DNA from 3 places in the Streptomyces diastaticus subsp. diastaticus genome. Region 2 is predicted to be linked to each of the others. Evidence: riboswitches for the same ligand, from Rfam matches in the RefSeq annotation. Region 2 holds a riboswitch; each other region holds the start of a gene.
What was found. A riboswitch is a leader RNA that binds a small molecule or an ion and turns the genes downstream of it on or off. The one in region 2 is predicted to bind cyclic di-AMP.
Positions count from the first base shown of each region.

Region 1: another riboswitch for cyclic di-AMP. It lies ahead of Sdia_RS23755 (M23 family metallopeptidase); the one in region 2 lies ahead of Sdia_RS04040 (M23 family metallopeptidase).
Region 3: another riboswitch for cyclic di-AMP. It lies ahead of Sdia_RS14810 (C40 family peptidase); the one in region 2 lies ahead of Sdia_RS04040 (M23 family metallopeptidase).

Region 1 is NZ_BLLN01000005.1:1,449,779-1,454,233, reverse strand. It holds gene Sdia_RS23765 (M16 family metallopeptidase) at 1-106, shown strand, start outside; gene Sdia_RS23760 (M16 family metallopeptidase) at 123-1,490, shown strand; cyclic di-AMP (ydaO/yuaA leader) riboswitch at 1,735-1,888, shown strand; gene Sdia_RS23755 (M23 family metallopeptidase) at 1,902-2,675, shown strand; partial or broken gene Sdia_RS23750 (GntR family transcriptional regulator) at 2,888-3,094, shown strand; gene Sdia_RS23745 (HPr family phosphocarrier protein) at 3,457-3,738, opposite strand; gene Sdia_RS23740 (bifunctional acetate--CoA ligase family protein/GNAT family N-acetyltransferase) at 3,909-4,455, shown strand, end outside.
Region 2 is NZ_BLLN01000002.1:484,962-489,416, forward strand. It holds gene Sdia_RS04035 (aldo/keto reductase) at 1-826, opposite strand, end outside; gene Sdia_RS04040 (M23 family metallopeptidase) at 1,211-2,275, opposite strand; cyclic di-AMP (ydaO/yuaA leader) riboswitch at 2,287-2,423, opposite strand; gene Sdia_RS04045 (PP2C family protein-serine/threonine phosphatase) at 2,687-3,886, opposite strand; tRNA gene Sdia_RS04050 (tRNA-Met) at 4,083-4,156, opposite strand; gene Sdia_RS04055 (GlsB/YeaQ/YmgE family stress response membrane protein) at 4,249-4,455, opposite strand, start outside.
Region 3 is NZ_BLLN01000003.1:1,417,678-1,422,132, forward strand. It holds gene Sdia_RS14790 (8-amino-7-oxononanoate synthase) at 1-241, shown strand, start outside; gene Sdia_RS14795 (DUF397 domain-containing protein) at 210-449, opposite strand; gene Sdia_RS14800 (helix-turn-helix domain-containing protein) at 459-1,322, opposite strand; gene Sdia_RS14805 (ATP-binding protein) at 1,574-2,002, shown strand; gene Sdia_RS14810 (C40 family peptidase) at 2,050-2,523, opposite strand; cyclic di-AMP (ydaO/yuaA leader) riboswitch at 2,527-2,697, opposite strand; gene Sdia_RS14815 (GNAT family N-acetyltransferase) at 3,458-4,455, opposite strand, start outside.

The sequences.
Region 1 (4,455 bases), on a different contig from region 2:
CGCGGTCCTCGTCTACGAGCCGCTCACCCCCGAGGAAGCCGAGCACGCCGAGCACGCCGAGAACACCGACGCCGCGACCGGCGAGGAGGCCGCAGCCAGTGAGTGACGTCATCACCCCCGCCATGGATCTCCACCCGCAGCCGGCCGGAGGAGCCCCCCGCCCCTGGGCCTTCCCCGCCCCCGAGCGCACCAGCCTGGACAACGGCCTGACGGTGCTGCGCTGCCACCGCCCCGGCCAGCAGGTCGTCGCCGTGGAGGTGCTGCTCGACAGCCCGCTCGACACCGAGCCCGAGGGGCTCGACGGCCTCGCCACGATCATGGCCCGCGCCTTCAGCGAGGGCACCGACCGGCACAGCGCCGAGGAGTTCGCCGCCGAGCTGGAGCGCTGCGGGGCCACCCTCGACGCCTTCGCCGACCATCCAGGCGTCCGGCTCTCCCTGGAGGTTCCGGTCTCCCGGCTGGAGAAGGCGCTCGGGCTGCTCGCCGACGCGCTGCGCGCCCCCGCCTTCGATCCGGCCGAGGTCGAGCGTCTGGTCCGCAACCGTCTGGACGAGATCCCGCACGAGCAGGCCAACCCGGCCCGCCGCGCCGCCAAGGAGCTGTCCCGGCAGCTCTTCCCGGCCGGCTCGCGCGTCTCGCGGCCCCGTCAGGGCACCGCGGAGACCGTCGAGCGGATCGACGCCGCCGCCGTCCGCGCCTTCTACGACCGGCACGTGCGCCCGGCCACCGCCACCGCCGTCATCGTCGGAGACCTGGAGGGCACCGACCTCGACGCCCTGCTCGCCGACAGCCTCGGCGCCTGGCAGGGCGACGCGGGCAAGCCCAACCCGGTCCCGCCGGTCACCGCCGACGACACCGGGCGCGTCATCGTCGTCGACCGTCCCGGCGCCGTCCAGACCCAGCTGCTCATCGGGCGTGTCGGACCTGACCGGCACGACCGGGTCTGGCCCGCCCAGGTGCTCGGCACGTACAGCCTCGGCGGCACCCTGACCTCCCGTCTGGACCGTGTCCTGCGCGAGGAGAAGGGCTACACCTACGGCGTGCGGGCCTTCGCCCAGGTGCTGCGCTCCACCCCGGAGGGGACGGGCGCGGCGATGCTCGCCATCAGCGGCTCCGTCGACACCGAGTCCACCGGCCCGGCCCTGGACGACCTCTGGAAGGTGCTGCGCACCCTGGCCGCCGAGGGTCTCACCGAGGCCGAGCTGGACACCGCCGTGCAGAACCTCGTCGGGGTGGCGCCGCTGAAGTACGAGACGGCCGCCGCCGTCGCCTCCACCCTCGCCGACCAGGTCGAGCAGCACCTGCCGGACGACTTCCAGGCACGGCTGTACCGGATGATGGCCGACACCGGTGCCACCGAGGCGACCGCCGCCGTGGTCAGTGCCTTCCCGGCCGACCGGCTGGTGACGGTGCTGGTCGGCGACGCCTCGCGGATCGCCGAGCCGGTGCGCGCGCTCGGCATCGGAGAGGTCAGCGTGGTCACCGGCTGACGTCCGCTCAGCGAGCCCCGGCCGGCATCCCCCAGCCGGAGGGCGGAACCCCGGAAGCCCTGGACGGCGACCGGGGTTCCGTCATGTCCACGCCTCGGTGGGGATGCCCCTTTCGCGGGATTGACGCCCCGTCTGTCCTGTGGTGTGCGCAACAAAAGCGGCGTTCGGTTTGTAGCACGACAGAAGTGCCCATTAGCGTCTCTGCGGCTGTCCGGCCGACGCACCCGCCACACCCGTGGCGAACGGGCAGTCATCGCCGAATCCCCGCAGGGCGTGAGCCCGGGGAACCGGGGACCCACCGTCCCAGGGGTGAATCGGGCGCCTCCCGCGAGGGGCCCGTAGGAGACCTTCCTGCTCCGAACCCGTCAGCTAACCCGGTAGGCGAGAAGGAAGGAAAGGACCAGCCGCTCCATGGCGTTCACCCGTCCCACCGGGAAGCACCGGCGAACGAACCGCCGGGCCACCCGCACCGGGGCCGGCCTGGCCGGCGTCGCCGCCCTCACCACCACCGGCGTGGTGGGCACCCTCGCCTCTCCGGCCGCGGCCGGAGAGGCCCCCGCGCACACCGGCTTGACGCAGGCCATCACCATCGGCGACAGCCTCGCCGACCGCATCGGTGACCAGGCCGCCGCCCAGCGCCTCGCCGCCGAGGCCGCCGCCGCCGAACAGGCCGCCGTCGAGGCCGCCCGCGTGCAGGCCGCCGAGGCGAAGCAGAAGGCCGAGAAGGAGCGCGCCGAGAAGATCCGGGCCGCCCGCGCCGCCGAGCGCGAGCGCCTCAACCGCTATGTCCTGCCCGTCGAGGGCTCCTACGTCTCCACCGGCTACCGGACCGGCGGCAGCCTCTGGTCCTCCGGCAGCCACTCCGGAGTCGACTTCCACGCCCCCTCCGGCAGCGTCGTGCGCGCCGTCGGCGCGGGCACCGTGGTCCAGACCGGATGGGGCGGTGCCTACGGCAACGAGGTGGTCGTCAAGATGCACGACGGCACCTACACCCAGTACGGCCACCTCACCTCGGCCACCGTCTCGGTCGGCCAGACCGTCACACCGGGCCAGCAGATCGCCGTCTCCGGCTCCACCGGCAACTCCACCGGCCCGCACCTGCACTTCGAGGCCCGCTCGGGCGCCGACTACGGCACCGACATGGATCCCGTCGCCTACCTGCGCGGCCACGGCGTCGACGTCTGACCGGGCCCGTAGGACCCGTTCCTCCCCGAAGACCCCGGCCCTCCCGAGCCGGGGTCTTCGGATTGTCCGCGGCCGGTGTGCCCACCCCACGCCTTCCGGCCAGAAGGTGTTCGCGGACCACCCGGAGCCGCCGGACAGCGCCTCTTCCTGTCCTAGGGGCGCGGCAGAGGACCGGACGGCCGCGTTTCGCGGGCCACGGGCGGAGGACGGGCATGGGTGTTCCGGCGCAAGCGACACGCACCGCGATCGGACAGGACATCGTCTCCGGCGCCCACGGGCGCGGCTCCCGCCTCACCGAGGGGCAGCTCGCCCGCCCCTACGGCGTCTCCCGCGTCCCCGTGCGCGAGGCACTGCGCACCCTGGAGGCGCGCCACCTCCTCGCCGGCCGGCCCCTCTTCTCGGCCGGGAGGTGCCGCGCCTCCGGTTCGCGTGACCGGTGACCGATGACCGGCGCGGCGGGGGGCGCGTCGGCTGACGCGAGGAGCGGCCGCGACCGCGCCGACGGGCTCCGGACGGCCCGGCGAGGCGGTCCCGGTGGCCCGAAGCGGATCGCGTACAGGGGGCCCCGGCCCCCGTGAGGGCACGGCCGCCCGCCCCGGTGCGTCCGGGGCTCCAGCGCGACACCGCGGCCCGCGGACAGCGCCACGCGGCTGACTGACGCCCGCCGGTTCCCGGCACCCGCCCCCTGAAGTGCCGGGGCCGCTCCACCGGCTCCGCGCCCCCGCCGGGCAATCGGGTCTCACGCGCGGTCAGCCGTCACCCCTCGGGGGCAGCCCCGGCGTCAGACGGTCTCCGGAAGCTCGTCCAGCCCTTCCGCGACCAGCTTGGCCAGGCGCTCCAGGGCGGCCTCGGCGCCGTCGGCGTCGGCGGAGAGGACGATCTCCTCGCCACCCTGCACGCCGAGGCCGAGGACGGCCAGCATCGAGGCGGCGTTGACCGGGGCGGTGTCCGGCTTGGCGATGGTCACCGGGATGCCGGAGGCGGTGGCGGCCCGGACGAAGATGGAAGCGGGACGGGCGTGCAGGCCCTCGGCCCAGCCGACGTTGACGCGGCGCTCAGCCATGTTGAAGCTGCCCTTCACGAAGCGGACGATGTTGTCTAGACCAGACTCGCACACCGCTCCGTACGACCCGGCCGGGGACATCCGCTCCCGCCCTCTACCCCCTGGCGCCCGCGGAGACAAGGCCCAGCCTGCCCCGTGCCCGACGGCTCCGCGACCCGTACGCTGCTCCCATGGACACCCCGTCGGACCAGCACGCCTACCCCGCCCACTGGGAGGCCGACGTGGTGCTCCGCGACGGCGGCACCGCGCGCATCCGGCCCATCACCGCCGACGACGCCGACCGCCTGGTGAGCTTCTACGAGCAGGTCTCCGACGAGTCGAAGTACTACCGGTTCTTCGCGCCCTACCCGCGCCTGTCGGCCAAGGACGTCCGTCGCTTCACCCACCACGACCACGTCGACCGGGTGGGCCTGGCGGCCACCGTCGGCGGCGAGTTCATCGCCACCGTCCGCTACGACCGCGTCGACGGCCGGGGCATGCCCGCCTCCGCCCCCGCCGACGAGGCCGAGGTCGCCTTCCTCGTCCAGGACGCCCACCAGGGCCGCGGCGTCGCCTCCGCCCTGCTGGAGCACATCGCCGCGGTCGCCCGCGAGCGCGGCATCCGGCGCTTCACCGCCGAGGTGCTTCCCGCCAACACCAAGATGATCAAGGTCTTCACCGACGCGGGCTACCAGCAGAAGCGCAGCTTCGAGGACGGCGTCGTCCGCCTGGAGTTCG
Region 2 (4,455 bases):
TCGGGCGGGCGGCGAGCCAGGCGAGGGCGACCGACGCCACCTCGGCGCCGTGAGCCTCGGCGACGGTGTCGAGGGCGGCGAGGACCTTCTGGCCGCGCCCGGTCGACAGATGCTTCTCGGCGCCCTCCGCCCGGGGGCTCGCCACGGAGGTGCCCGGCCGGTACTTGCCCGTCAGGAACCCGCTGGCGAGGGCGTAGTACGGCACCGCCGCCAGGCCCGCGCGCGAGGCGACTTCCTGGAGCGGGCCCTCGTAGGTGTCCCGGGAGACGAGGTTGTAGTGCGGCTGGAGCGCGGCGTACCGGGTCAGGCCCTCCCGGTCGGAGAAGTCGAGGGACTCCTGGAGGCGTTCTGGGCTGATGTTGGAGGCGGCGACGGCTCGTACCTTGCCCGCCTTCACCAGGTCGTCGAGGGCGGTCACGATCTCCTCGACCGGCACGGCGGGGTCGTCGAAGTGGGTGTAGTACAGGTCGATCCGGTCGGTGCCGAGCCGCCGCAGCGACTCCTCGGCCGCCGCCTTCACGTTGCCGGCGGAGAGCCCCTTGAACTGCGGATGGCCGCCCACCTTGGTGGCCACGACGATCTCGTCGCGGTTGCCGCGCGACGCCAGCCACTTGCCGATCAGGGTCTCGGACTCGCCGCCCTCGTTCCCCGGCACCCAGGAGGAGTAACTGTCCGCGCTGTCGAGGAAGTTGCCGCCCGCAGCGGTGTAGGCGTCGAGGACGGCGAAGGACTGCGCCTCGTCCGCGGTCCAGCCGAAGACGTTGCCTCCGAGGGCCAGCGGGAAGACGTCGAGATCAGAGCTGCCGAGAGGCCGGAGAGAGGTCATGGATGGATCAACAAACGAGGCCGGGCGCCCATTCCCCCCGGTCGGGTCGCGCCGGGCGAGACGGCGCTGGATGCCGCGTGCGGAGGAGGCGCACAGGTCCGGCGGCCCTGACGTCGGGGGGTAGCCGTCAGGACCGCCGGAGTTCAGCCCGCCCGTGCGGGGCGTCAACAGCCCCGGCACGGCCGGTGATCCGCGCCGACGCAGCCGCGGCAGCGCGGGAGAGCAGGGGGTGGAGGAAGGGCGACCGGCGAACAGCCGAGGCGCACACCGGCGGCGGGTGCCGACACACTTGACGCCCAGCCGCGACCGGCCATGGCAGGCAGTCCGGACGGGCCGGCCCCGGACGTACGGATCGTCCCGGGGCGGCCCCTCGGCGGCCTGTCGTCAGATGTTGAGGCCCTTGCTCCGCAGCCAGCTGAGCGGGTCGACGCCGTCGCCGCCACCCGGGTGGATCTCCAGGTGCAGATGGGGGCCGGTGACGTTGCCGGTCGCGCCGACGCGGCCGATGACATCGCCGGTGGTGACCTTCTGCCCCACGCTGACCGACATCGACGACTGGTGGGAGTACCAGAGTTCGGTGCCGTCCTCCAGCTCCAGGATGGTCCGGTAGCCGTACGAGCCGGCCCAGCCCGCTTCCTTGATGGTGCCGGAGTGGATCGCCTTCAGCGGCGTCCCGGTGGGAGCCGCGAAGTCGAGACCGGTGTGGTAGCCGGAGGACCACATGGCGCCCGCCTGACCGTAGGTCGAGGTCAGGGTGTAGGAGGTGGTGGGGAGCGAGAAACTGGCGGCGAGCTTGGCGAGGCGCTCGGCCTCCGCCTTCTTCCGCTTCTCCTCGGCCTTCTTCCGTTCCTCCTCGGCCAGCTTCTTCTCCGCGGCCTCCTGGACCTTCGCGGCCTCGGCGGCGGCCTGCTCGGCCGCGGCCTGCTCGGCGGCGCGGGCGACGCTCTGGTCGGCCTGGTCCTGCTGGTGCTCGGCCTGCTGCATGATGCGGGCCCGCAGTGCCTCGCCCGCGTCGGTGGTGCCCTGCTCGGCGTCGGCGACGGTGACCCCGGCGCCGGTGAGCGGACTGGCGGTGACCTGTGTGTCGGACTCGTCCGACCCCAGCAGGGAGCCGACGCCCGGCAGCGAACCGGCGTCAGGGAGCGACGCCTTGACGGTGGAGAGGTCGGGCAGGGAGATGGAGACCGGGGGCTTCTCCTTGGCGGTGGCGATACCGCCGGCGCCCACCGCGGCGATGACGCCGACGCCGAGGACGGTGGAGGAGCGGGCCAGGCCACCGCCGCGCTGCTTCGCGACACGGTGCCGGCCGCGGACGGGACGGATGGACTCCTCGGTGGGATTCCATTCCTCCCACGGCCCCCCGGCGGGTCCGTAGGCCGCGGGGCCGGCGGTGCGGTCCTCGTCGTTCGGCACGAACAGGGCCTCAGGGGCAGGACGGTTCGACGCCACGCGGGCGCTCTCCTTTCCTTCCTTCTCGCCTACCGGGTTAGCTGACGGGTTCGGAGCAGGAAGGTCTCCTACGGGCGCCTCGAAAGGCGTCCGATTCACCCCAAGGATTGGTTCCCCGGTTCCCTACGGGATTCGGCGCGTGCGCGCGGAGCCGTCTCGGGTGACGGCCGGGACAACCGCGCTGCGTTATCGAACGTTAATAGACACCCGTGCCGGATTCCAAGCCGTTCCAGGTGATCGTTGGCGTCAGGACGCCGGACGTACCGGGGCACCGAGGGGCGGACTCGGGCGAGTCGCCTGCACAGAACCACCACGACGCCGCCTGACGGTGTGTCAGTTGTTATGCGATGAGCGCTCGCCCGCTCACCAACAGTGACGCGCCTTCGGTGGCGTCCACCGGTCCACGGTGCCTCAGGGGCGGCGCAACGCCAGCAACGCCATGTCGTCCTGCGGTCCGCCGCCGGTGTGCACGCGGACCTCCTCGGAAAGTGTCTCCAGCAAGTGGTCGGGGGCACCGAAGCGACGGCCCGTCAGCCGTGCCGCCGGGTCGTAGAAGACCCCGCGGCGGTCGCGCGCCTCCGTCAGCCCGTCGGTGAACAGCAGCAGGATGGCGCCGGACGGGAACGGCGCGGTGTCCGACCGGTCCGGCCACGCCCCGAGGTCCCCCATGCCGAGCGGAAGCGCGGGCTGGGCCGGCACCAGCACGCGCACCCGTCCGTCCCTGTCGAGCAGCAGCGGCTCGGGGTGCCCCCGGTTGACCGTGCGGACGACGGACTGCCCAGGCGGGATCTCAGCCAGCAACGCGGTGGTGAACCCTTCGAACTGGTCGAGCCCCTCCCGCCGTACGCCTTCGCGGGCGAGGGCGCGTTCGAGGCGCTGGGCGACCATCTCCAGGCTCGACTCCTGCTCGGCCGCCTCCCGGAACGCACCGATCACCACGGCGACCGCCTCCACCGCGCCGAGCCCCTTGCCGCGTACGTCGCCGACCAGCAGCCGCACCCCGTGCGGGGTCTCCTGCACGGCGTACAGGTCGCCGCCGATGAGCGCGTCGGCCTGGGCGGCCTCGTAGCGGGCGGCCACGTCGAAGCCGCCGATGCGCTCGGCCGGGATGGGCAGCACGGCACGCTGGGCGGCCTCGGCGATGTTGCGGGCGGTGGCGAGTTCCTCGCCGCTGCGGCTCACCACCCGGTTGCTGAGCACGGCGAGGAGGCCGCAGGTCAGGATGGTCAGCAGCTCGGTGGTCGAGTCGACCTCACCCAGCGTCCCGGCCTGCCATTGGAGGAGGCTCACCGCGGCCAGCGCGACGGCCCCGGTGGCCACCGTGCCGAGGAGGGAGAAGAACGGGGCGGCGATCAGGGGCGCGGCGGCGTAGAGCGGACTGGCGTTGAAACGGGGTGGCGCCGCCTCGTCGAAGATGACCCCGGCCACGATCAGCACCGCGGGCAGCAGCTGTACCAGTGCCCGGGATCTGCTCGCCGTACGCCGGTCGCTCTTGTAGTTGCCGAGGGGAGTGCGTCCGTTACCGCCGCGCCTCGCCGACGCCCCTTCCGCGGAAGGCTCCTCGGCAGCCGGTCGGCCCGTCTCCCGCTCCGCGTCGCCGCGTTTCCCCACCAGCCCGTCTCCTGATCCATCGGCCGGCCCCCGGTCGGCCCGGCCCGGACGCGCCCGCTTCCGCGTCAGCGCTTCCCCCATGCTTCCGTCGCCCTGGCCCGGCGGCGACCGGAGGGCCGCCGAACGGGGCGGCTCAGGGGTGCGCACACGACGAAGGCCCGGATTCCTCGAAAGGAATCCGGGCCTTCGCCTTCAGTAGCGGGGACAGGATTTGAACCTGCGACCTCTGGGTTATGAGCCCAGCGAGCTACCGAGCTGCTCCACCCCGCGTCGGTGAGATCAACTATACGCCATCCAGGGGGCGCCTCGCGCCACCCGCTCCGGCGGGGCGGAGCGGGTGGCGCGAGGCGCCCCCGCACAGGTCACCGACGGCGTCCGCCCATGGTCCGGTCCAGGGCGACCACGCCGAGCGCGGCCAGGACGATCTGGATGCCCCATTCGGCCCAGTCGACGCCCTTGGTCTCGGCGAGGCCGAGCTGAGCGGCGATGAAGGTGCCGACGAGCGCCGCCACGATGCCGACGACGATGGTCAGCAGCAGGCCGATGCGCTGGCGGCCGGGGACGACCAG
Region 3 (4,455 bases), on a different contig from region 2:
CGACTGGGCCGCCCGCTGCCGGGAACAGGGCGTGGCGGTGGGCTGCTTCCGGCCGCCGTCCGTACCCGACGGCATCTCGCGGTTGCGGCTGACGGCCCGCGCCGACCTCACCTCCGCCGACCTGGACCGGGCCCTGACCGTCCTCACGCGGACGGCCCCGCCGTCCGCCCGCCGAGCGGGAGGGGGCGGGGCCGCCGGAGCGCCGGGTGTCAGGCCGTCGGTCCAGGGTCCTGGGCGGTGACGAAGCCCCGCCAGGCGGCAGGGGAGAAGAGCAGCGCGGGGCCGGGGGCGTTCTTGGAGTCCCGTACCGCGAGCAGACCGGCATGGGGACCGGAGGTGAGCTCGGCGGTCTCCACGCAGTTGTTCATCCCGGTGCTGCGGCTGCTGCGCCGCCACCGGACGCCTTGCAGTGAGCTGCTGACCGGGACGTACCGAGGCTGTGCGGTCACGGCGCCTCCTTACGGGCCGTCGTCGTGCTTCTCGGCGAGGAGAAGCAGCGAGTCCTCTGCTGAAAGCGCCCGCGCCTGAAGGGAGGCGAAGGCGTCGGCGTATGCCGAGAGGTCTTCTTTCCGTTCCAGATAGAGGCTACTCGTGAGGTGGTCAAGAACGACCAAATCCAGGTCGTTCATGTTCGGAAAGGAGAAGATGACGAAAGGGCCCGTGAGGCCGATGTGTTCACCCGAGGTGAACGGCAGCACCTGGATCACGACGTGGGGGAGGGCCGCCGCCTCCCGTAAGGCGGCCAACTGGCCACGCATCACCTCCGGACCGCCGATCCCGCGGTGCAGCACCGACTCGTCGATCACCGCGCGCAGCTCCAGCGGCGGATCGGCCCGCAACACCTCCTGCCGGGCCAGTCGCACCTCCACCAGCGCGTCCACCTGCGCCGGGGGAACACCGGCCAGCGAGGCCCGGGTCACCGCCCGCGCGTACCGCGGGGTCTGGAGCAGCCCCGGCACCACCGAGGTCTCCAGCGTCCGCATCCATGCCGCCTGCGACTCCAGGCTGATGAAGTCCCGGTACTCCGGCGGCAGCACGCCCCGGTAGCGGTGCCACCAGTGCCGGTGCTCACCGTCCTGTTCGGTGCCGGCCAGGGCCACCAGCAGCTCGCGCAGTCTCGGATCGCGTACGTCGTAGGCGTCGAGCAGGCGGCGCACGTCCCCGGGCTTCACCCCGCTGCGGGCCGTCTCGATGCGGCTCACCTTGGACTGGTGCCAGCCGAGCAGGCCGGCCGCCTCGCCGCTGGTGAGCCCCGCGCGGCCGCGAAGGGCCTTCAGCTCGGCTCCGAGCTTGCGCCGGCGTACGGCGGGACCGTTACGCATGCACGTCTCCTTCCGGTGGCCGGTTCGGTGCGGGCGAAGCCGCCCATGGCACACCCGGAGGACGGGCCCAATACGGTCGCCCGTCGCAGAGTTCACCGCATCGGGCGACAGATATATGCATATCTTGGGGGATCGGCCTACGTGACGGACGACACAGTGGCAGTCTGACAAGAAGGCAACCGGTCCCGCCACACCCCGAGTTCATCCGTCCACGGGTCCGCGACCGGCTCCGAGGAAAGGGCGACGCAGCCATGGCAGACCACCACGAAGCAACCGTCACTCTGCCGAGCGATCCGGCCTCGGTCTCCGCCGCCCGCACCCATGTCCTGACCGTCCTCACCGAGTGGGGACTCCCGGTGGACTCCGAGGTGGCGGACGCCGTCCGCCTGATCATCTCGGAACTGGTCACCAACGCCGTCCAGCACACCCAGGGCCGTTCGCCCACCTTCACCGTCGGCATGGCGCTCGACCAGGACGAGCGGCTGCGGCTCGGTGTCACCGACAGCCACCCGCGCTTGCCCAGACGGCTTCCGGCTGCGGTCCGGGAGGACAACGGCCGGGGCCTGGCCATCGTCCGCTGGCTCACCGCCGAGCAGGGCGGCCGGCTCACGGTCGTCCCGACCCCGGAGGGCGGCAAGACCGTCCGGGTCGACCTGCCCTGGCCCACCGCCGTCGGCTGACCCGTACGCGCACGCCGTGCGTACGGGCCGGCCGACGGCGGCAACGGTCAGTTCACGCGGCCGTACCGCACGTTGCCGGTCCAGATCTTCTCCAGCCGCACCACCGCTCCGCTCTTGGGGGAGTGCCAGATCCTCCCGCCTCCGGCGTAGATGCCGACGTGGTAGACGTTGCCGCCGGAGTGGAAGAAGACGAGGTCGCCCTTGCGCCGGTTGGCGGGGGAGATGCGTTTGGTCCGGTTGTGCTGCTGCGCCGCCGTCCGTGGCAGCGTCTTCCCGGCCTTCTTGTACGAGTAGAGCGTCAGCCCCGAACAGTCGAAGCGGCGTGGGCCCGTCGCCCCGTACTGGTAGGGCGAGCCCTTCTTGGACGAGGCGATCCTGAGCGCCTTGGCGGCGTGGGTGGCCGCCGCCGCCTCGGGCGCGGCGCCGGGGGCCACCAGGGAGGTGCTCATCGCGGCGAGGGAGAGGGCCGAGACCGCGCCGGCCCGGGAGAGCAAGGAGGGGACTCGATTCCGCTCAGTCATGCGTAACCCTTCGTCAGCCGCCTGTGAAGGATGACCTGTCGGGTTCGGACCTGCGAAGTCGCCCGGCCGCCGCGGCGGCTTCACCCCAAGGGCCGTGGGAGACCGTCACCGGTCTGCCGGGCCCGTCGTGCCTGGGTCCTCCACTCCCGCCGATCCACTCGGTGTCGACCTGTCGTCCGGACGGCGGCAGGACTCGGCGTCCGCCCGGACCGCCCCGCCGCTGCGGCGGGGGCTTGTCGTCCTGACGGATCTTCACGTACGGCGGCGCTGTTTCGCGGTAGGGGCGGGCGGTTTGTGCGTTCGGTCGCCCCTGCCCTGTTCGAGTGGGCATGGTGGGCGGCCCGGGCGTGTCCCGGGGATGGCGGAGGGCCGGACCAGCGGCGGAGCGGCCGACGCGCGGACGGGGGCGGACGGCGGGCGCAACCCGGAGGGGCCCGGAGGAGGGGCCCGGAATACACCGTCCGGGGGTAGTCCGTACGGGCCGTTCCGGGCGTGGCGCGCCGGGCGCGTGGCGCGTGGTGCGCTCCGCCGCGAGGCGTACGGCGCTCGGCGGGGCCGGGGGAGCGTGACCGCCCCGCTCTCCGGCGCCCCCGTCGGGTCGAGGAGCGTGCCCGCCGCGCGGCGGCAGCGGTCCGCGCCCTCCGGCTCCGCCCCTGCTCTGAGCCGGCCCCCGGTGACGGGTGCGCGCCGGTACGGGGATCTGGCTCGCCCGTGGCAGGGGCCGGCCCGGCCCGCCGTCGCCGACGTCGTCCCGGCCGGCTGACGCAGGCGTCCGCCCGCCCTCCGGAGCAACGCGTCGGTGAGCGGGCGGGCGCCGGATGGGCCCGGAGCGGCTGAGGCGCGCAGCTCGGCCTCCGCGGCCGGCCGCTCGCCGCCTGCGAAGCCCGCCGGCCGGGGGCAAACGTGCCGGGGCCGGTGGCTGGCGGGCCGCCGGTCAGAACCAGTGCAGGCAGTGCGGGGGGCGTTCGGGGCGGAAGAAGGCGTCGGCGAGGGCGGCCGCGTCAGGGTGGTGGGCCCGTACGTGCCCGGCGCGGACGAGCGTGCTCGGGGCGGTGCCGCCGAGGTAGAGGGAGCCGAGGTCGCTGACGTCCAGGGACAGATCGGGTTCCCGGTCCGTCGGGACGCAGTCGGCCTCGCCGTCCCGGACGGTCAGCAGGTGGCGGCCGTGCTCGCCGAGGAACGGGTCCTCGACGTCCAGGACCAGTTCGCCGTCCACCGGCCAGTCCCGGGCCGTCAGCGCGCGCGGCACGTCCAGGAGCCGCACCCAGAGCCAGTCGGTGTCGCCGCCGGCCTCTCCGGCGCGGAGGTCGGCGAACTGACGGCGCAGCGGGTGACCGGGCGGGAGGTGTTTGAAGACGACGGTGGAGACCAGGTCGTGGCCGAGGACGAACCGGGCCAGGGCGGTGAAGACCGCGTCGTCGGTGGTGATGGTCTCGTCCACCGTCAGGGTTCCGGACTCGACCGCGTAGCTGGCGTACCCGTCGGGGACACCGCCGGTGTCCCGGTGGACGGCGATGTAGCGCGGTGCAGCGGAGACCGGGGCCTGGCCCGCGCGCAGGCGCCACCAGCGGTGCGGCCGGGAGAGCGCACCGGGCTGGGCGCGGCGGTACCGGTCGTAGACCTCCTCCAGGATCTCGCCGCACTCGGACCGGCGCAGCACCTCGACCGTGCCGGCCGGTGCGGGGAGCGCGGGGCGGGCCCGGGGAACCGCGAACGCGGCCTTGTGGCGGGCGACGGTGAGCCTGGTGGTGTACGTCGCGGGGCCGTAGCCGTACCTGCCGTAGATCGGGGCCTCGGAGGCCAGCAGCACGGAGAGGAACTCGCCCTGCTCCCGCAGGCCGGCGAGCTGGTGCCGCATCATCGCCCGCAGCACGCCCTGGCGCCGGTGGGTGGGCAGGACACCGACGGCGGTCACCCCGGCGGCCGGGACGA